Ruminococcus albus AD2013: one gene and its partner. The protein of the gene in region 1 interacts with the protein of each later gene in a pairwise test. Links are inferred from orthologs where the notes say so. Each region holds a gene or a part of one and is shown on either strand. Other genes may lie near its edges.

Region 1 (10,729 bases):
CGTGCATGAACTGGGACAGCATACTGTGTGCATAGGGGATGAAAACTATCCGAAAAGGTGGTATGAACTGAATGATGCACCTTCACTGGCGTTCTACTGCGGAGATATAGGCATAGCAAATGACAGCACGGTGATACACACTGTGGGTACGAGAGAACCATCGAAGTACACCCTTTCGCTGATAAACGTGCTTTGTGCAGACCTTGCCCTGAGAGGGTTCACAGTATCCTGCGGGCTGGCTGAGGGTTCTGATACCTGCACGGCTGAAACTGTTCTCGGGAGAGAGGGCAGATTGCTGGCGGTGTATCCCACTTCACTTGACAGGGAGTACCCGAAGAATGCGGGTGAGCTAAAAGAAAAACTGGCTGAGAGAGGTCTGCTGATAAGTGAGTATCCGCCTGAATACAAGGGTCAGATGAACTTCCGCAGGCGCAACAAGCTGGCTGTGGCGCTGGCTTCTGCGGTGGTGATAACAGAAGCCTCCGAGGACAGCAAGGGGCTGGATAACGCTGTGCGTGCTATGAATACGGGGAGACCTGTACTGGTGGTGCCGCCTCATCTCTTATACAGCAAGAGGTATTTCGGACAGAGAGATTTGCTGAGGAAAGGCTGTATACCCATATTCGACGGAGAAGATGCTGTAAGGGTGCTGGCTGAAAGGCAGGAGATATCTGCTGAGAGGTATGGACTGAAAGCGGGTGTCAGTGATGTTCATACCGTGCAGAAGCAGGAGAGCGCCAAAAAGCCCCTGCGTGAGCTGAACAGCACCGAAAGTAGGATATACGAACTTTTAAAGGAGAAAAGCCCTATGTCACTTGATGAGATGACGGCAAGGAGCGGACTTTCGATGATGGAAGTGCTTACCTGTGTGACAGGGCTTGAACTGGAAGGGATAGTGGTGTCACTTCCGGGTAAAAGATACGAATTGGATCTATGATTCACAGCGCATGACAGGAACTATGAATATCTGTGTGATGTTCCTCAAAAACCCATTATTCGGTCACGTACTGTGAAGCATAAATTAGATCAGGAAACGGAGTAGAAAAAATTGTCAGATCTTGTAATTGTAGAGTCGCCCCACAAGGCGAAAACTGTAAAGAGATATCTCAGCGGTGATTACGAGGTAGTGGCGTCCATGGGACACCTGAGAGACCTGCCTAAATCAAAGCTGGGTGTCGATATAGATAATGATTTTGAACCCCAGTATATAAATATCAAGGATAAGGAGAGCCTTATCAAGGAGATAAAGAAGAAAGCCAAAGCAAGCGACCACGTTTATCTGGCGGGAGACCCTGACCGTGAGGGAGAGGCTATAAGCTGGCATCTTGCACAGCTGCTTGGGCTGGATATGAACGACAAGAACCGCGTAACATTCAACGAGATAACCAAGAGCGGTATAGATGCGGGTATGAGCAATCCCCGCACCATCGACCTCAATCTTGTTAATGCACAGCAGGCAAGACGTATACTTGACAGGATAGTGGGCTACAAGCTTTCACCCTTCCTGTGGAGGAAGATAAGGAGAGGTCTTTCTGCGGGCAGAGTACAGTCTGTTGCGGTGAAGATGATATGCGACAGAGAGAACGAGATACGTGCCTTTGTATCACAGGAATACTGGTCGATAGACGGTATGTTCTTTGCAAACGGGAGCAAGAAAGCATTCGCCGCAAAGGTGGATACGGTAGACGGTGTAAAGCCCGACCTGAAAAGCAAGGCTGATGCTGATGCGGTGCTGAAAAGGCTTGACGGTGCAGAGTTCGTGGTGGACAAGGTTAAGAAGAGCGTGCGCAAGAAGAACCCTGCCGCACCTTTCACGACTTCCACGTTACAGCAGGAAGCTTCAAGAAGACTGGGCTTTCAGGGCAGACGTACCATGAAAGCGGCTCAGGAGCTGTATGAAGGTCTTGATATCAAGGATATGGGGCCTACGGGTCTTATAACCTACATGAGAACAGACAGCCTGCGTATCTCCGACGAAGCAAGGGCAGCAGCCTATGACTTCATCAAGGAGAAGTACGGTGATGCATATATCCCCGAAAAGCCAAGGGTATACAAGACAAAGGGCAGCGCGCAGGACGCTCACGAGGCTATACGTCCCACAAACCCTGCCATAACCCCCGAGCTTGTAAAGGCAAGCGGTGTCACAAACGATCAGTACAAGCTTTACAAGCTTATCTGGGAGAGATTCATAGCTTCGCAGATGGCTAACTGTACTATGGATACCATGTCGGTGGATATAGCGGCTAACGGCGTTATGTTCAAAGCTACGGGCTATTCGGTGAAGTTTGACGGCTTTACCGTGCTTTATGAAGAGAGCAAGGATGAAGAGGAAGAGAAGAAGAACGTACTTCCTCCGCTGGCAAAGGGCGATAAGCTTACTCCCAAGGAGATACTTGGCAACCAGCACTTCACACAGCCGCCCCCGAGGTATACCGAAGCTACCCTTGTAAAGGCATTTGAAGAAACAGGTATAGGCAGACCTTCTACCTACGTTACCACGGTGACTACCATCATCAACCGCAACTACGTTGAGCGTGACGGCAAACAGCTGAAGCCCACAAGTCTGGGTGAAGTTACCAACGAGCTGATGAGCGAGCATTTCGACAAGATAGTTGATGTGAAGTTCACGGCGAACATGGAAAAGAGCCTTGACGATATCGAAAGCGGCAAGATAGGCTGGGTAAAGACCTTGCAGAAGTTCTACAAGGAGTTCGACAGCGAGCTTGGCACGGCTGAAAAGGAGATGGAGGGCAAGCGCGTTAAAGTCCCCGATGAAGCCACCGATGAGGTCTGTGAGGTATGCGGAAAGCCTATGGTGATAAAGATAGGCAGATTCGGCAAGTTCATGGCGTGCTCGGGATTCCCCGACTGCAAGAACACCAAGAGGATAGTTCAGGAAACAGGCGGAGACTGCCCATTCTGCGGAAAGAGGGTACTGCTGAAGAAATCCAAGAAGGGCAAGAAGTACTACGGCTGTGAGAACAATCCCGAATGTTCATTCATGACATGGGATATACCCACCGAGGAGAAATGTCCCAGATGCGGAAGCACACTGTTCCAGAAGGGCGGAAAGAACGGCATACTCATCTGTCACAAGCAGGACTGCGGCTACCAGAGAAGTCTTTCGGGCGAGAGTGCGGAGAGCGGAGAATAAGCTGTGGTGAATATCCGCAGGGCGGTACGCAGTGACAGTGAAAGTCTTGAAAGGCTGTACACTCAGCTTGAAAAGGACGCTGTGTACTGCCTGAGCATTTTGTCATGAGCGGCAAGGGCGCAAGGATAAGCGATGGGCTGTTTGAAAGCGATACCCAGGCGGTATATGTGGCAGAGGTCGGCGGCGAAGTCGTGGGGTTCGTGCATATACTGCTGATGGAATCGAAAAACATAGCCTGCCTGAAACGCGAAAAGAACGTGTACATACAGGACATGGTCGTTGATGAAAAGTACCGCAGTAAGGGTACAGGCACTTTGCTTATGGGTGCTGTAAAACAGTACGGCAGAGATCACGGTGCATCTTTTGTGAGAACGCAGGTGTTCCCGAAGAACGAGGACGGTCTGAGGTTTTACCGCAGGAACGGCTTTGAAGTGACCATGCTTACTGTGGAAGTGCCCCTTGGGTGATGAAAAGGAATTTACTGCAATATCCGGCAAACGCTATGCAGTAAAATAATTCTTTGAATAAATTGACAAAAGTTGACACAAAAATGTCAGGAAATTAAAGCCCGATTTTACGCGGTTTGAGGGTTGAAAATGACTTTACTGAATAAACTGACAGGGTAAATGTATTTTTTGAAAAAGTACATAGTAGCTATTTTTAAAGAATTACCATATATTGGTAATTTTAATATAATTTTTTAGTTTCATCGTACCCCTGTCAGAAAAGTCAATTTATTCCAAAACAGGGCTGAAACGCCGTAATTTCGGGAAATCTTTTTCTGACACATGGGTGTCGATCAATGTCAGGAAATTCAATAAATTGTTTAGCACACTAAAGCAAGACTTTTGATAATAAGGAAATCAATAAATGAGTGAAAAAGTAAAAGTTATAGGCGCGGGGCTGGCAGGCTGTGAGGCTGCGTGGCAGCTGGCGAGAGCGGGCATTGACTGCGAGCTTTATGAGATGAAGCCCAAGAAGTTCACCCCTGCGCATAAATACAAGGGCTTTGCGGAGCTGGTATGCTCCAATTCGCTGAAAGCCGACAGAGTTGAATCGGCGGCGGGTATGCTGAAAGAGGAGATGCGCAGACTTGGTTCGGTGACGATGGAATGTGCCGAGCTTGCAAGAGTTTCCGCAGGCGGCGCACTGGCGGTGGACAGAGAGAAGTTCTCTGACGCTGTTACTGAGCGCATACGGAACAATGAGCATATCACTGTAATCGAGGAGGAAGTTACGGAGATACCCGAGGGCAATGTCATCATCGCAACGGGTCCCCTGACCTCTGACGGTCTGGCGGATAGCATAGGAAAGCTCTGTGGAGAGTATCTGTATTTCCACGATGCCGCCGCACCTATCGTGACATTTGAGAGCATAGATATGGAAAAGGCATTCTTTGCTTCACGCTATGGCAGGGGCGATGCGGATTACATCAACTGTCCCATGGACAGGGATGAGTACGAGCGTTTCTACAACGAACTCATCAACGCCGAGAGCGCACCGCTGAAAGAGCATGACAAGGAGCATTTCGCAAAAGACGGCTTTAAGGTATACGAGGGCTGTATGCCCGTTGAAGTGCTGGCAAAGCGCGGCGAGGATACACTTCGCTTCGGACCGCTGAAACCTGTGGGACTGAGAGACCCGAGAACAGATAAGCGTCCCTGGGCGGTGGTACAGCTGAGGGCTGAGAACACTGCGGGGAGTATGTACAATCTGGTAGGCTTCCAGACAAATCTTAAATTCGGTGAGCAGAAGAGAGTATTCTCGCTTATACCGGGTCTTGAAAATGCAGAGTTCATGCGCTACGGTGTCATGCATAGGAACACTTTCATAAATTCCCCTAAACTGCTGAATGAGCAGTTCAATATGAGGGAGAGACCTTCCCTTTACTTTGCAGGGCAGATGACAGGTGTAGAAGGCTATATCGAGAGTGCGGCAAGCGGAATATTCGCAGGGCTGAACATGGCAAGGCAGATACAGGGACTTTCCCCCGTGAGCCTGCCCGAGACAACCATGCTTGGGGCACTCAGCAAGTATATAAGCTCCCCCGATACAGAAAATTTCCAGCCTATGGGCTGTAATATGGGCATACTACCCGAATGGGGCGAGCGCATAAAGGATAAGAAGCTGAAATACAAGCTGTTGGCTGAGAGAGGTCTGGCAGACCTTGATAAATGCATAGCGGAGCTGTGATTATATGGGTGGATTCATTCTTTTTTTTGCTGTGGCTGCAGCCTTCCTGCTTATAAATCTGTCAAGGATATATCTTATAGGGAAATTTATAAAAGGTCCCAAAAAATTTATAAATGATGTTGCACAGGGTGAAGAGAGCAAAACGGTAAAAACTTCCGTTTTTGGCAGCAGGAATGTATATGATGATACTGGCGCTGTTCAAAGTGGGTCACGGTGAAAAGCTTTACACCGAAATCCCCGAAGGCGGCGGAACGATAACATTACTGTTCATGGGGTGTGTATTTGTATTTTTCACGATATTAAAATTCACCTATAACGAAGAGCGGGAAGCGAAGTTTTTTGTGAAACGGGGGCTGTTCTGCTGGCTGACAGGTGTTATAATAACCGCTGCGATGGTGCTGTTCAATTACGGCATGATGATTGAACCGGATAAATTCACAGGCTTTGATGAATACACTTGGCATGAGATGCTTACAAAGTGCATACCGTGTTCGCTGATAGGTTCCCTTATCATACTGACGGTGCTGATGGCACTGCACATCTTTATACAGTATAAGAGATTTTACAGCAAGTACTGACAGTATGCGCTGTGGATCATATCATTGATGAAAAACAAAGACTTACACGGATAGGTGATATATATGGATAAAAAGATATTTGTTGTGATAGCGGCTGTATGCATTATGCTTGCAGGCTGCGGTGATAAAAAGGATACACCGAAAACAGGTAATGATAAAAAAGTCGCAGGGGGCGCAGTTACCAAGGTGACTACCCAGGAAGAGGACGAAGCCGCTGAAACGACAGAAGCTCCCAAGGAAACGGAAGCACCTGCCGAAGAGGGCGAAGAACAGGGTCCCACAGGGGCTGACAGCTATGAGCACAGCCTGACAAAAACCTTTGCGGATAAGCTTGATGCCAGAAATTTCTCGGTGACTTATGTACAGAACGATATTGACGGCGGTGAGGGAATGCAGCTTCAGTATGAGGAGACTTTAGAGGTCAACGGCACAGGAGGACACCAGAATATCATCAACGCAGATGGTTCGATAAACGAGATATTTATCGTTGACGGTGCCTGCTATCAGGCTGATGCGGAAAGCGGTGAGTTCCAGATGACTGCCAGAGGTCATGTCATGAGCGATCTGTGCTCCATGGTGCTCGGCTTTTCACCTGCCGAATCTGAATTTAAAGGTGCCGAGACATACAGCGACGGCACTGTGCAGGAAACTTTCGTTGATGAAACTAATGATACATTCGTATGCACATACGCTGACGGCGACCTGATATCCTGCGAAAGTTCAGGATACCTGCGCGATTACAAGGCATTCACCGAGGGCGGCGTAGCTGAGATAAAACTGCCTGAGGGCAATTGATGGACACAATGAGAAAAGTTCTGATATATCTGACCGCGGCGATGATGAGCTTTGCATTATCGGGCTGCGGAGCCGTAAAGGTCGCAGATAAATATGAGGACAGCCTGACGAAAGCTTATATCGAAAAACTGGATGGCGAAAAGCTCACGGTCAATTTAACTGTTACCATTGATTATGACAAAGAGAAAATAGGCGACGACAGTTATTCGCAGTTACTTGAAGTTAACGGTGAAAACAGGCATCTTTTTGCAAGCTTGGAAAGCGGCGATATTGAATTCTATCAGATTGACGGTAAGACATGGAGAGTCGATGCCAAAAAGAAGGAGATACATCCTCTTGACGGAAACGGCAATTTCGGAGCGGACAATGCAGACACTGTTTTGAAAGAAGCGCCCGAAAGCGATGATTTTGTTTCGGCAGAAAAAGATACAGATGGGAACATTCGGGAAACATTTGATATTGACGGGACCGTGAAAGTTTTTACTTATGATGGAAAAACGGGCGAACTTATAGATATGGAATATAAAACAGATTCTATACCCGGTGACAATTCAGCCGTGATAAAGTTAACAGTGAACAGCTTTAAAGAGGGCTGCGGCGAGATAAAACTACCCGAGGGGTATACGATGATAGATTGATATGGCTCGGCTGTATCACAGACAGGGAGGTATAACAATGAACATAGTAATGGACGCATTCGGCGGTGACAACGCACCGCTGGAAGTCATCAAGGGCGCTGTTGACGCTCAGAGAGACTTCGGCGTTGATATAACACTGGTGGGCGATGAGAAGAAGATAAAGGACTGCGCTGCCAAAAACAGTATAGATATATCGGCACTGAAAATACGTCATGCCGATACCGTTATAGAGATATGTGAAGAGCCTACCGAGGTCATCAAGGGCAAAAAGGACTGCTCGATGGCTGTGGGTATGCAGATGCTGGCTGATGGAGAGGGCGATGCTTTCGTTTCAGCAGGTTCGACAGGTGCGCTGGTGGTCGGTGCAACATTCATCGTCAAGAGGATAAAGGGTATCAAGCGCCCCGCACTGGCAACTATACTGCCTACCGCAGGCAAGCCTACAATGCTTCTGGACAGCGGCGCAAATGCAGACTGCCGTCCCGAGATGCTGGTGCAGTTCGGCATAATGGGCACAGCTTATATGAACAAGATACTGGGCGTGGATAAGCCCAGAGTAGCACTGGCAAATATAGGCGCTGAGGAATCAAAGGGCAGAGAGCTGGAGCTGGAGACTTATAAACAGCTGAAAACAGCCCCTGTTAATTTCGTGGGCAATATCGAAGCAAGACAGCTCCCTCTGGGCGACTGTGATGTATGTGTTGCTGACGGCTTCTGCGGAAACCTCATGCTGAAACTCTACGAGGGCATGGGCAAGTTTTTCTCGGGCGAGCTGAAAAATATATTCAAGAGCAGCGCGAAGAGCAAGCTGGCTGCTGTTATGGTGATGAAAGATATCAACAATTTCAAGAAGAAAGTTGATTATTCCGAGTATGGCGGAGCACCCCTGCTGGGTACTGCAAAGCCCGTTATAAAAGCCCACGGCAGTTCGGACGCAAAGGCATTCTACAACGCAGTAAGGCAGGCGAAACAGTTTACCGAGACAGGCGTTATCGATATGATAACAGACGCTCTCGCGCAGATGAAGAAGGTGCAGGAATAATGGACGAGCAGAAGTGTCTGGAAGCTTTTCAGAAGAAGATAGGCTACCATTTTAAAAACGAGAAACTGCTGTATGAAGCACTGTCACATTCAAGCTTTGCCAACGAGAACAAGAAACAGCGCCACAGCAACGAGCGTCTTGAATTTCTGGGAGATTCGGTGCTTTCGATAGTAGTATCCGACCACATCTTCGAGCATTTCAAGCATCTGCCCGAGGGTGAGCTTACAAAGCTTAGAGCATCACTGGTATGCGAGAAAGCACTGTTTGAGTTTTCGCACAAGATAGAGCTTGGCAAGTACATATTCCTCGGCAAGGGAGAGGAGCTGACAGGCGGCAGAGAGCGTGCCTCAATAGTATCCGATGCGATGGAAGCTGTGATAGCAGCGATATATCTGGATGGCGGCATTGAAGCGGCAAGAAAGCACATAATGAACTTTCTGCCCAAGGATCTGAATCCTGCTCACACAGATACGTTCCACGACTACAAGACAGTATTGCAGGAGATAATCCAGCGCAATCCCGAGGAAAAAGTGGAGTATTATTTAAAGGGCGAGGAAGGTCCCGACCATGACAAGAGATTCACGGTACAGGTGAAGCTGAACAACAACGTGATAGGCGAGGGCGTAGGCAGGTCGAAGAAGAATGCCGAGCAGAATGCGGCTAAAGAAGCGTTGGCACTCATGGGAATAAAGGTATAATTCATAATTATTGGCAGGGCAACAACGTAGCTGTACTTTGGATAGAATGCCAAGGAGGAGAGCTTTGGGTCAAGCCTTTCGCGAAAGGCTTGCGGGATGTTTGCACAGTCAACTTTGTTGACTGTTGGCAGAGCCTCAATCACCAATGAACAAAACCAAAATGCATAGCGAACTATAAGAGCATAGCAAACTACTGACCAATAAAGGCGCGGGCGGTCACGAAAAATACCGCGTCTGCAAAAGCATGATATCCGCACAAACTACCTGCGTGAATGACCGCACGCGCCTGAAATCAACGGCGGCAGCGTCTTTGACGACTCGACCCGAGGACGCGGCCGACGCAGTCGCAGCTGAGGGGCGACCCTGTCCACCGCAGTCACTAAAATAATAATCCAACAGAAAAGAGGCGCACAAATGCACAGTAACATATCAATATTCGTCCCCCATGTGGGCTGTCCGCATAAGTGCGCATTCTGTGACCAGCGAACTATCACAGGCGAGCAGAAACTCCCCCACAAAGAGGACGTTGAACGCGCCTGTATGCAGGCGCTGGGTCAGGTGAAAGATATCAGCGATACCGAGATAGCATTCTTCGGGGGAAGCTTTACCGCTATACCCAGAGACTATATGCTGGAACTGCTGAGCGCGGCATATAAGTTCGTTGGCGATGGAAAGTTCAAAGGCATAAGACTTTCGACACGCCCCGACTATATCAATAGAGAAGTGCTGGATATCCTGAAAAAATACGGCGTTACTTCTATCGAACTGGGCGCACAGTCAATGTCCGATGAAGTGCTTGAAGCCAACGAGAGAGGTCATACCGCCGAGGACGTAAGACAGGCAAGCAAGCTTATCCGCGAGTACGGATTTGAACTTGGTCTGCAAATGATGGTGGGGCTTTACAAAAGCGGTCACCGGCAGGAGGACGAGACCTTTAACGAGATAATGGCTATCCACCCTGATACCGTCCGCATATACCCCGTGGTTATACTTAAACATACCCGTCTTGCGGAACTACTTGCAAGCGGTGAGTATAAGCCCTTGTCTTTCGATGAAGTTCTGTCGCTCTCAACAAGGGCGCTTGGGGCTTTCACGGAAGCGGGAATAAAAGTCATAAAGTGCGGTCTTCACGCAAGCGAGTTCGTTGAAAAGGACATGGTGGGAGGTTTCTACCACCCCGCTTTCAGGGAACTTTGCGAAAACAGGATATATCTAATAAAAATGGAGAGCGCTCTGCATGATGCAAACAGTCAAGGCGCTTCTTCAAAGGATATGCGTGTGACTTTCGCCGTGGGCAAGGGCTGCATAAGTAAGGCGGTCGGTCAGAAAAAGGCTAATATACAGGGCTTTGAAAAGCACGGTATAAAAGTGAAGATAACCGAGGATAAGGAGCTTGGGCTTTATGAGGTAAGGCTCATTGATGATGTGACTGCGGCGCATAAGTTCAGTATATACAACAGGAAACAGCTGGGCAAAAGCAAAAAATGCGGGTGCTTTTACTGCTGTGAGATATTCACACCCGATGAGATAACCAACTATCTGAACGAGAGCGAAGGGACGGCGCTATGTCCGCACTGCGGCATCGACAGCGTCATAGGCGATGCGAGCGGATATCCTATAACAAAGGAGTT
Region 2 (10,570 bases), 1.0 Mb from region 1 along the record:
TTTCGTCCTCGGCCTTCTTCATTTGGTCAAGGTAGTAGTCTACGAACCAGCGGTAATCGTTTCTTTCAGCCTTGATATTCTTCCAGTCCTTTGCAGAAGAGAAAGTATCGAAAGCGCTGTATCCGAAAAGCGCAGGTCCGAAGACCTCTGCATCAGGGTCTATCTCCTTGACAGCCTTGGCCATAGCCGTGTTCTTCTCAACTATCTCCGCACAGGTGCATTGTTCGGGATGCATACGCGCATGGGTCATATGCCACAGGGAAGGTTCGTTATCCATCGAATACCCTCGTATACCGCCGTTTTTGGCGGAACCCAGAGTCTTTACCAGATAGTTTACATATTCATCCATATATACAGTCCCGTCCGTAAGATCGGGGCTGTCAGCAAATTCTTTTCCCTTGGTGATCTCCACCTTGTTCCACCTGTCCGACGGTGCTTTCTCACCTTCGGAAACCGCTCCGTTCATATCAGCCGAAACATAGCCTGCAAGCTGTAGAGTTGTCATTGGATAGGCGCTGTTCTTCTCCTTGCATTTTCTGCTGAGATTTATCGACATGGCGCCGGGAACATCTGCAAGTTCCTTATCCATTATCTGCGGAAAATAATTATCCGAAAAATGCTCCTTGTCCGAACCTGCATTTGAAGCATTGGTCTCCCAGTTGTAGGCAGAAGATCTGTTGCCTCCCGCACGTATCGCGGTAGGCATAACCGATGTGCCCATAAGTTCTTCGTTCACACCGAAGATGTACGGCGATATCGTTTTGCTCTCTTTTGAAAGATCAACGACTATATCCACCGATCCGCCCTCAGCACCCGCACCCATTGTGCATATGCTGAGTATAGCTGCGGCTGCCGTCATTGCAGCAGCTCTTTTGAGTTTTCCCATTGGTTCCTCCGAATATGAGAATGCTGATCCGCTGAGGAACACAGCATATAATATAGTTATATTATTAGCTATATTGTACCATATTAATTAGGATTCGTCAATAGTATATTACGAAATTTTGTTATTATTTCATCCTGTTAAGCAAAAACTGTCAGAAAAATGGCGTATTTTCGCAATATCGGTCTTGATTTTAGCAATTTTTGATGTTATCATAAAAAGTGTCAAACGCGGCATTCTTTTGTACAAACGGCTGAATAAGTACAAAAGATTTACAAAACAGCTTGCAAAATGGGGTGAGATGTGGTATAATGATTTAAAAATTTAAATTAAAATTAAGCATTGCATGGTAAGATTAAAATAATAAAAAACTATGCAAAGGAGCTGATATCCATGAGATTGCTACTGGCCGAAGATGAAAAGGAACTGTCCAACGCTCTCGTTGCAGTCCTTAAACACAATAACTATTCTGTCGATGCGGTATATAACGGAAATGACGCTTATGATTATATCATTGGCGCCGAATATGACGGCGTGATACTTGACATCATGATGCCCGGCTTGGATGGTGTCACAGTTCTCAGACGTATCCGTGAAAAGGGTATACAGACCCCTGTGCTGCTTCTTACTGCAAAATCTCAGGTAGAAGACAGGATAACGGGATTGGATTCAGGTGCGGATGACTATCTCACTAAGCCGTTCGCTATGGGTGAGCTCCTGGCGAGAATAAGAGCCATGACAAGGCGAAAGACTGAATTCTCACCTAATTTGCTTAAAGTAGGCAATGTTACACTTGACAGGGAAAGATTCGTGATCTCCACCGAAAACGGCGAGACAAGACTCGGCAATAAAGAATTCCAGGTGCTGGAAATGCTGATGCTCAACCGAAATATACTTATCTCCACCGAAAAACTTATGGAGAGGATATGGGGCTTTGATGCTGAGGCTGAGATAAGCGTGGTATGGGTCTATATATCCTATATCAGGAAAAAGCTTGCATCTGTAGGAGCCGATGTCGAGATCAAAGCCAGCAGAGGTGTCGGATATACCCTGGAGGTAAAAGAATGATAAAAAGGCTGCGGCGCAAATTTGTGCTGATAGCAGCCGCAAGCGTTCTTGCGGTGGAACTGGTAGTTGTGGGACTGATAAATATCATAAATATCGGCGAGACACACAAGCGCCAGATGCAGCTTATAGAAATACTCTGCGAGAATGACGGCGATTTCCCCGAATTCGGTATGCGCCATGAACAAATGCACAGCAGTGCTCCCGGCGGTGGATCATTTTCCCCTCCCGTGATGAACGGTGAACGGAAAAGGTTCCCTGATCTTGGCTTCAAGCTGAATGAAGAGACCCGTTATCAGACCAGATATTTCTGCGTTCGCTATAACAGAGAGCTTGTTCCCGTTGAGATAAATACGGGGCATATAGCAGCTGTTACTTCAGCCGATGCGCTGAACTATGCCGAGGAAGTCAGCCAAACAGGGAAGAACTCCGGATTCCTTGGCAATTACCGATATGAGGTAAGGGAAAACTTGGGCGAAACGCTTTACGTTTTTCTTGATTGCCGCGAAGACATACGCACCCAGCGCCTTTTTCTGCTGATATCAGCAGCGATATCTCTCGGCGGCTGGCTGCTGGTCTGCCTGCTTATTATCGTGTGCTCACGGTTCGCGGTCAGACCATTCATAGAAAACTATGAAAAACAGAAAATGTTCATAACTGATGCAGGTCATGAGATCAAGACCCCGCTGGCAATAATACAGGCTAATACCGAAGTCATAGAGATGATAGGTGAACCGAGCGAGTGGACACAAAGCATCAGAAATCAGATAGAAAGGCTAAATGGGCTCATAGCCGATCTGCTGAGATTGTCGCGTATGGACGAGGAGAACGTTAAGTTGGAATGTGAAGAGTTCGATTTGTCCGACGCATTTGACGAGATCGCGGGTCCTTTCAGGACTCTTGCGGAAAACAAGGGACTATCCCTTGAGATCAGGACACAGGAGCGTATCCGTATGAACGGCAACGTATCCTCCATAAGGCAGCTTGTATCCATACTTATCGAAAATGCCGTAAAGTATTGCGATGCGGGCGGCAGTATAGAAGCTTCCGTTGAAAAAACGGCAAGCGGCAGACACGCCATCATTCGGGTGAAGAACGACTGTGCTGAACCTCCCGAACAGCCAGAACGCCTGTTTGATCGCTTTTACAGGGCGGATAAGTCCCGTAAGCGCGAGGACGGTGAAACTAAGTCGGGCTACGGCATAGGATTGTCTGTAGCCAAAGCTGTTACGGAATCTCATAAAGGAAAGATATCATGCAAAGCCGAAAACGGCAAGATAGTATTTACTGTAAGGCTCAGGTGTCTGTAAAAAAATTTATGGAAGAATCAAATTGGTTAAGCTAGATTTAAGGTTGAGGGTCTATACTCTTAATCATAGAAGAAAATCTGGATTACTGTAAAGAAAAGAAACGGAAAGGAAAGTGATGATATATGGGCGCTATACAGGAAATTTTCAAGAGAGTTGAGAAGAAGTACATAGTTACCGACGAACAGCAGGAAGAACTTGTGCGTGCTATGACAGGCAGAGCGGCTGCCGATAACTACGGACTGACGACGATATGCAACATATATTACGATACTCCCGACCATCAGCTTATAAGGACTTCGATGGAGAAGCCCGTTTACAAGGAGAAGCTGCGTATCAGGAGCTACGGCGTTCCCACAAAGGATTCCAAGGTCTTTGTTGAGCTCAAGAAGAAGTACAAAGGCGTAGTCTATAAAAGACGTGTGGATATGTCACTGATAGATTCCTATGAATTTGTGAACTTTGGCGTATGCCCGGGCAAAAATCCCCAGATAGAGAAGGAGATAGAGTATTTCCTGAATTACTATCATGATATCGGACCTGCGATGTATCTGAGTTATGACAGAATAGCTTTTGCAGGGGTCGATAATCCTGATCTCCGTATCACCTTTGACGGCAATATAACCTACCGCGAGGAGGAAGTAAGGCTGGAAAAGGGTGTGTGGGGCGAAAAACTGCTTGATCCCCATACAAGGATCATGGAGATAAAGATCCCGGGAGCTATGCCACTGTGGCTCAGCCATCTGCTGGATGATATGAAGATATATCCCGGCAGCTTCTCAAAGTACGGTGAAGCTTACAAGAAAGTCTTCTGTGAGGCTCTCGATCAGGAAAAATATCTCAAGCTTAACCGCGAAAACGTAAAAGGAAAGGTGAACGATTGTGCTTAATGAATTATACTTGAATGCGGCGGACCTTACGTCATCTATCGGAATATCAACAGGAAAATTTGCGGGGTGCACCATAGTGTCACTCATCGTTGGCGCAATGATAGCTGCTGCCTTCTGCTTCAAACAGCATAAGACCAAGAGCTTCCTGACAACACTGGCACTTCTGCCCATGATAGTACAGGTAGTTATAATGCTGGTAAACGGCAATCTGGGTACAGGCGTAGCAGTTGCAGGTGCGTTCAGCCTGGTAAGGTTCCGTTCGATACAGGGCAGTGCTAAGGATATACTGGCTATATTCCTTGCAATGGCAGTAGGTATCGCAACAGGTACCGGCCATCTGGTACTTGCGGTTGTATTCACACTGATCGTAGGTGCCCTCAATATAGGATACCTCTATGTACCTTTCGGTGATGATGACGAGACCGAAAAGGTGCTGACGATCACTATCCCCGAAAGCCTTGATTACAGCCATGTATTTGATGATATTTTCAGACAGTTCACTTCAAAGGCTACTCTTGAACAGGTAAAGACCACCAATATGGGCAGTCTTTTCAAGCTTAAATACAATATCACACTGTTAAAGGGCGTAAGCGAGAAAGTCTTTATTGATGAGCTTCGTGTTCGCAACGGCAATCTTGAGATACTTTGCTCAAGAAGGATGTCTGACAGCGACAGGCTCTTATAATACTGTAAATTCTGTATTTTTTACTCGCCTGAAGGCTTATTTTTCGGGCGGGTAAAAAAAGCAGAAAATTAATGTTAGAAGTTTTAATAAATTAATAGGGAGGTAATCTGCGATGAGATATAGTGCGATGAAAAGAGCAGCTGCGATAGCAGCGGCACTGATGATGCTTGCAACGAGCGGCTGTGCGGATACAGGAAAGGATAAGTCCTCGAAAACTACGAGCACGGCAGTTGTAACGTCAGCGGATGCAAACATATCGGCTGACGATATCGAAGTGGGCTACGAAGAAAATGACACTGTTGACGCAGTATTTTCCGGCAGCGGCATAGAAGTCAGCGGCAGCGGAATATCCGCAGAAGGCACTGTCCTTACTATCACCGATGCGGGCACATATCGTCTGAGTGGCAGCTGTGTAAACGGCAGGATAGTCATTGAAGCGGATAAAGAAGACAAAGTCAAACTTGTTCTCAACGGGCTTGACCTGACCTGCACCGACAACGCCGTTATAACTGCAAAAGCCGCAGATAAAGTTTACCTCCTGCTTGAAAGCGGCACCGAGAACAAACTGAACGACGGTACCGAATACTCTCTTGCAGAGGGTGATAACACCGATGCGGCAGTATTTGCAAAGTGTGACCTTACCATAAACGGCGAAGGCAATCTAAACGTAACGGGTAATTACAAGCACGGCATAGTATCGAAAGACGACCTTGTCATCACAGGCGGAAATGTCACCGTGAACGCGGTATCATCAGCACTTTCGGGCAAGGACAGTGTAAAGATCAGCGAAGGAACTTTTGACCTGACATCGGGTACTGATGCTGTCAAGTCAACCAATGAAGAAGAGGAAGGCAAGGGCATAATAAGTATTACAGGCGGTACATTCACTATAAACGCAGGCGGTGACGGAATTTCGGCTGCAAAGGAACTTCAGATACGCGGCGGGGAGTTCGATATCACCACAGGCGGCGGAAGTGCAAACGCTTCTATGAAGTCAGACGGTATGCCGAACGGTGATCGGATACAGGGCTTCGGCGGCAGAGGTGACTTCGGAACACCGCCCGATATGGGCGAACATCCGGATTTCGGAGATTTTGACCCATCGGAATTTGAAAAGAACGGCGAACGTCCCGATTTCGGCGACATGGGCACACCTCCCGAAAAGCCCGATGGTGAAACTTTTGGTAAAATGGAAGAAAGATCAGCCGATACCAATAAAGACATTTCTTCCGAAAATGTTGATACTTCCGCAGATACTGAAACAACTTCGGCTAAAGCGCTGAAGAGCGGCGGTGCTATCATCATCGAAGACGGCACTTTTTCGATAGATTCCGCAGATGACAGCCTGCACTGTGACGGCTCGGCAAGCATCAGCAGTGGAAACATCTCGGCGAGTTCTGGGGATGACGGGATCCACGTCGGCGGCGACCTGGTCATCAGCGGCGGCACAATCGATATCTCCAAGAGCTACGAGGGCATCGAGGGCATGACCGTGACTATCACGGGCGGCGATATAAATGTTACCGCTCAGGACGACGGCATCAACTGTGCAGGCGGCAGTGATACGGGTTCATCGGACCGCATGGGCAGGGATAGCTTCGCTGCTCAGGAGGGTGTATACCTTAAAATAAGCGGCGGCACACTGAATGTAAATTCAGCTGGCGACGGTCTTGATTCCAACGGCGACCTTATCATCGAGGGCGGTACCATCTTCGTGAGCGGGCCTGAAAACAGCGGAAACGGCTCCATAGACCACAATGGTGCCGCAAGCATCACAGGCGGTACGATAATAGCATCGGGTGCGATAGGCATGGAAGAAATGTTTGAAGAAAACGGCACCACACAGTGCGCGGTCCTTCACGATTTCACACAAAGCTTCTCAGCTGATACCGAATTCACCGTCACAGATAAGGACGGAAATGCTATCCTGACTTTTACCAACCCCAAGACATGGCAGGGCGTGATATTCTCATCATCTGACCTTAAACAGGGTGAGACTTATATAGTATCCGCAGGCGGCGAAAGCGAAGAGATAACTCTTGAGAATGTCATTACCTCAAACAGCAAAGGCGGCTTCGGCGGTATTGGCGGCCACGGCAATATGAGGGGCGGTAAATTCAAAGGCGAAAACTTGGATAATTTTTCCGATGTATAAATATACCATAGAAAGCACTTCTGTCAGCGCAGAGGTGCTTTTTGCGGTGATAATTAGTCAATACGAGCAGTTGACATTTGCTTAATAGTGTGTTAAAATAAAGTATATATTATGACAATTAATTCAGCAGAATGCTTGTCGGAATTTTTTCAAAAGGGGAGGTGTCCGGGTGGAAGAGAATGAATTGACGGGTATGCTTGAACATATCGAAACAATAGGCGAACGTTTTTCAAGGATAATGAACGTCCTTATAATCGGCTTCCTGATATCGGCTGTACTAAGCTTTCTTTGTGCTGCAGGTGCTCTGATATATGATAAACTTCCCGAGGAATTCGCCAAAAGCTTATATATAAGGGAATTCGACCTCAATGCTTTCAACCTGACGATAGCTTCCGACAGCCTTGATGAATACTACGTTGCAGGCATCGGCTATTTTATATACTCCCTTTATTCCGCGCTTGTGGTGATGATACTCAGCTTTTATCGAAAACTTGTCAATGCTGTGGTCGGTAAAGGTCAGCCCTTTACGCAGGAAGCGGGCAGAATGATGAAAAAGTATTCCTATCTGACTCTTTTGTTCATCATCTCGGGCAATCCCGTTGTGACAATACTCATGTTCATGATACTCAGGCTTTTTGCCGTGCTTTTTGAATACGGCGCGTATCTTCAAAAGAAAGCCAACGAGACTAACCGTATACAGGAAGAAATAATTGTATCATTCGCTGAAATAACCGAGAACAAATCGGGTCAGACAGGTCAGCATATCAGGCGCGTGGCTGAGTATTCAAAGATCATAGCCGCCGAGATGGGGCTTGAAGCTGACAAAGTCCAGCTTATCGGTCTGGCATCGACCATGCACGATATCGGCAAGCTGATAGTGCCCTCCGAGATACTGGACAAGCCCGGCAGACTCAATGATGAGGAATTCGCAACGATAAAGACCCATACCACCTATGGTGCGGCACTTCTCAGCCGTGTTGAGGGCGATATTATGCAGCTTTCAAAAACTATTGCGTTGGAACATCACGAGCGTGTTGACGGCAAAGGCTATCCCCTCGGCAAGGAGGGTCATGCTATCGCCCCTGAAAGCCGTATAGTAGCGGTAGCCGATGTTTACGATGCTCTCACCAGCCGCCGAAGCTACAAAAAAGCCTGGGACCCCAAGGACGCATATAACGAGATAGTCAAGAATTCGGGTACCCAGTTCGATGAAGATGTCATTGATGCTTTCAAGTCAGCCTATGACAAAATAGAGGAAGCCAGAAAGCGCTATGCTGATAAGGATACCGTGGAGGATGGTCAATTGTAAAAAAAATGTTAAAGACATTGACAAACCTGTCGGATGGTGTTATAATATTTTAGTCTGAATAGGACGTAATAATGAATGCTACATAGAACTACTGTCTGAACTAAGGATGATGGGCTTCTATGAGCCATAATTTTTAGTTTGGAAGGAGGTAAGTTCTGATGAGAGAAGGTATTCACCCTAACTATGTCGAGACTACAATTACTTGTGCTTGCGGCAACGTTATAAAGACCAGATCCACCAAGGAGAACATCAAGGTCGAGATCTGCTCCAAGTGCCACCCTTTCTTCACTGGTAAGCAGAAGCTGGTTGACAGCGGCGGACGTGTTGACAGATTCAAGAAGAGATTCAATCTCGGCTAATTATCAAGAAGCTAAAGAGCGGAAATTTTCCGCTCTTTTTTGTATATAGAAGGAGTCTCCGCAGATACAAGTGGGAAAACTATATCGAAAGAGGACAGTGTATGAACTACAAAACGGTCTACGGTTGTGCCCAAGGCACTTATACCGAGAAAAAAAGCGATTTTATAGGGCAGATAGCTCCCGTTAAAACAGCCGAACAGGCTATCGCTTTTATCGAGAAGATAAAGGCTGAGAACCGCAAGGCAAGGCATAATGTTTATGCCTATGTTGTGCGCGAGGGCAATGTTTCACGTTATTCCGATGACGGCGAACCCCAGGGAACAGGCGGGGTGCCCGTGCTTGATGTGATAAACAAGGCGGGTCTGACCGATGTGTGCGTTGTTGTAACAAGGTATTTCGGAGGAATACTGCTGGGCGCCAACGGCTTGGTAAGGGCGTATTCTCAGGCTTGTTCGCTTGCGATTTCCGAAGCTGATATCCTGAATATGTACGAATGCTCGATGATCTCATTCTCCTGCGACTACAACCTCTACGGCAAGATAAAGTATATCCTGCCCGATCATGAAGTTATCACTCAGCGTGAAGACTTCGCCGATACCGTCGATATGGAGCTCCTTGTAAAGACCGAGCTTTGCGACGCATTTCTGAAAAAGCTGACAGACATTTCAAACGGTCAGCTGAAATATGAGATACAAGAGGGACTGTGGGCGGATTTCTCCGTAAATAACCGTTGATTTGTATATTTTGTTTGAGATTTGCATTTTAAATTTGTGATATCCTACAAATCGATTTGAATGCTTCAAAAAAATAAAGGTATTTTTTGAGTAAATGAAGTATATTCTAGTAAACGGCGAAAACAGGCGGAGGTGATGATATGCTGCCCAGAGAACAGTGGGAACAGTTTGAACATAGTATCCTTTGTGAAAAAGCCGCTTTCTCGGATAATTCCGCTGGAAGAGAAAGGAAAGAGGAAAAATGCCCCCTGCGTTCGGAATACAGGCGCGACAGGGACAGGATACTCCACTGCAATTCTTTCAGAAGGCTGAAACACAAAACACAGGTGTTCTTGTCTCCTGCGGGAGATCATTACCGTACCCGCCTTACACATACACTTGAAGTCAGCCAGATAGCAGGCACCATAGCCCGCGCACTCAGGCTGAACGAGGATCTGACCGAAGCCATCGCGCTGGGTCACGACCTTGGGCATACACCTTTCGGTCATGCGGGTGAGCGTATGCTGAACGAACTCAGCCCCTACGGATTTCATCATTACGAGCAAAGCCTGCGCGTGGTGGATAAGCTGGAAAAGGAGGGCAGGGGACTTAACCTTACCCATGAGGTCAGGGACGGAATACTTAAACATACCAACGCCGTCGCAAAGACCTATGAAGGCTACGTCGTTCGCTTTGCCGATGTTATAGCCTATATAAACCACGATATCGACGATTCCATCAGGGCGGGGATACTAAGAGAGGATGATATCCCCTCAAAGATAACTTCGGTTCTCGGTCATTCAAAATCCTCGCGTATCACAACACTCGTAAGTTCGCTGATAGAATGTGGACTTAACGGCGAAGCGGGTGACGAGGATTCGCTGAAAATGACACCCGAGGTGGAAACTGCATATAAAGCGCTGCACAAGTTCATGTTCGACAGCGTGTATACAAATCCTGTCTGCAAATCAGAAGAACGCAAGGCGCAGGATATGATAGCATATCTATACAAATATTATACCGACCATCTTGAAAGACTGCCCGCAATGTATATGAATCTTGCATATCATTACGGAATAGATATGGCGGTCTGCGATTATATATCGGGTATGACCGATGTTTTCGCAGTAGAAACTTTCAAGGAGCTTTTCATCCCCGCGGCATGGATGATAAAGTAAAGCAGATATTCAGCCGCATAGGAGAG

What was found.
Region 2: the proteins of topA (region 1) and N773_RS0106810 interact in binary tests that used the Escherichia coli proteins (3 or more experiments, as listed by UniProt). The link is inferred for Ruminococcus albus AD2013 from one-to-one orthologs.

The regions. Positions count from the first base shown.
Region 1 is NZ_JAGS01000001.1:2,538,734-2,549,462, reverse strand. Bases 633-3,601 are described here. They hold topA (type I DNA topoisomerase), read left to right. Parts: upstream 633-1,048; coding sequence 1,049-3,154; downstream 3,155-3,601. Other genes in these bases: N773_RS20165 (GNAT family N-acetyltransferase), read left to right, coding at 3,259-3,601; N773_RS0111330 (DNA-processing protein DprA), read left to right, coding at 633-937. Also shown: more of N773_RS0111330, read left to right, coding at 1-632; more of N773_RS20165, read left to right, coding at 3,602-3,621; methylenetetrahydrofolate--tRNA-(uracil(54)-C(5))-methyltransferase (FADH(2)-oxidizing) TrmFO, read left to right, coding at 4,025-5,347; N773_RS0111305 (hypothetical protein), read left to right, coding at 5,352-5,564; N773_RS0111300 (hypothetical protein), read left to right, coding at 5,527-5,925; N773_RS0111295 (hypothetical protein), read left to right, coding at 5,989-6,720; N773_RS0111290 (hypothetical protein), read left to right, coding at 6,720-7,358; phosphate acyltransferase PlsX, read left to right, coding at 7,396-8,400; rnc (ribonuclease III), read left to right, coding at 8,400-9,098; N773_RS0111275 (elongator complex protein 3), read left to right, coding at 9,513-10,729. UniProt on the Escherichia coli protein: Releases the supercoiling and torsional tension of DNA, which is introduced during the DNA replication and transcription, by transiently cleaving and rejoining one strand of the DNA duplex.
Region 2 is NZ_JAGS01000001.1:1,538,004-1,548,573, reverse strand. What follows is about bases 7,761-10,570. They hold N773_RS0106810 (YigZ family protein), read left to right. Parts: upstream 7,761-8,754; coding sequence 8,755-9,387; downstream 9,388-10,570. Other genes in these bases: N773_RS0106805 (deoxyguanosinetriphosphate triphosphohydrolase), read left to right, coding at 9,528-10,544; rpmE (50S ribosomal protein L31), read left to right, coding at 8,453-8,653; N773_RS21130 (HD-GYP domain-containing protein), read left to right, coding at 7,761-8,294. Outside these bases: N773_RS0106850 (glycoside hydrolase family 44 protein), read right to left, coding at 1-886; N773_RS0106845 (response regulator transcription factor), read left to right, coding at 1,277-1,951; N773_RS0106840 (sensor histidine kinase), read left to right, coding at 1,948-3,258; N773_RS0106835 (polyphosphate polymerase domain-containing protein), read left to right, coding at 3,381-4,145; N773_RS0106830 (DUF4956 domain-containing protein), read left to right, coding at 4,138-4,830; N773_RS0106825 (carbohydrate-binding domain-containing protein), read left to right, coding at 4,943-6,985; more of N773_RS21130, read left to right, coding at 7,155-7,760.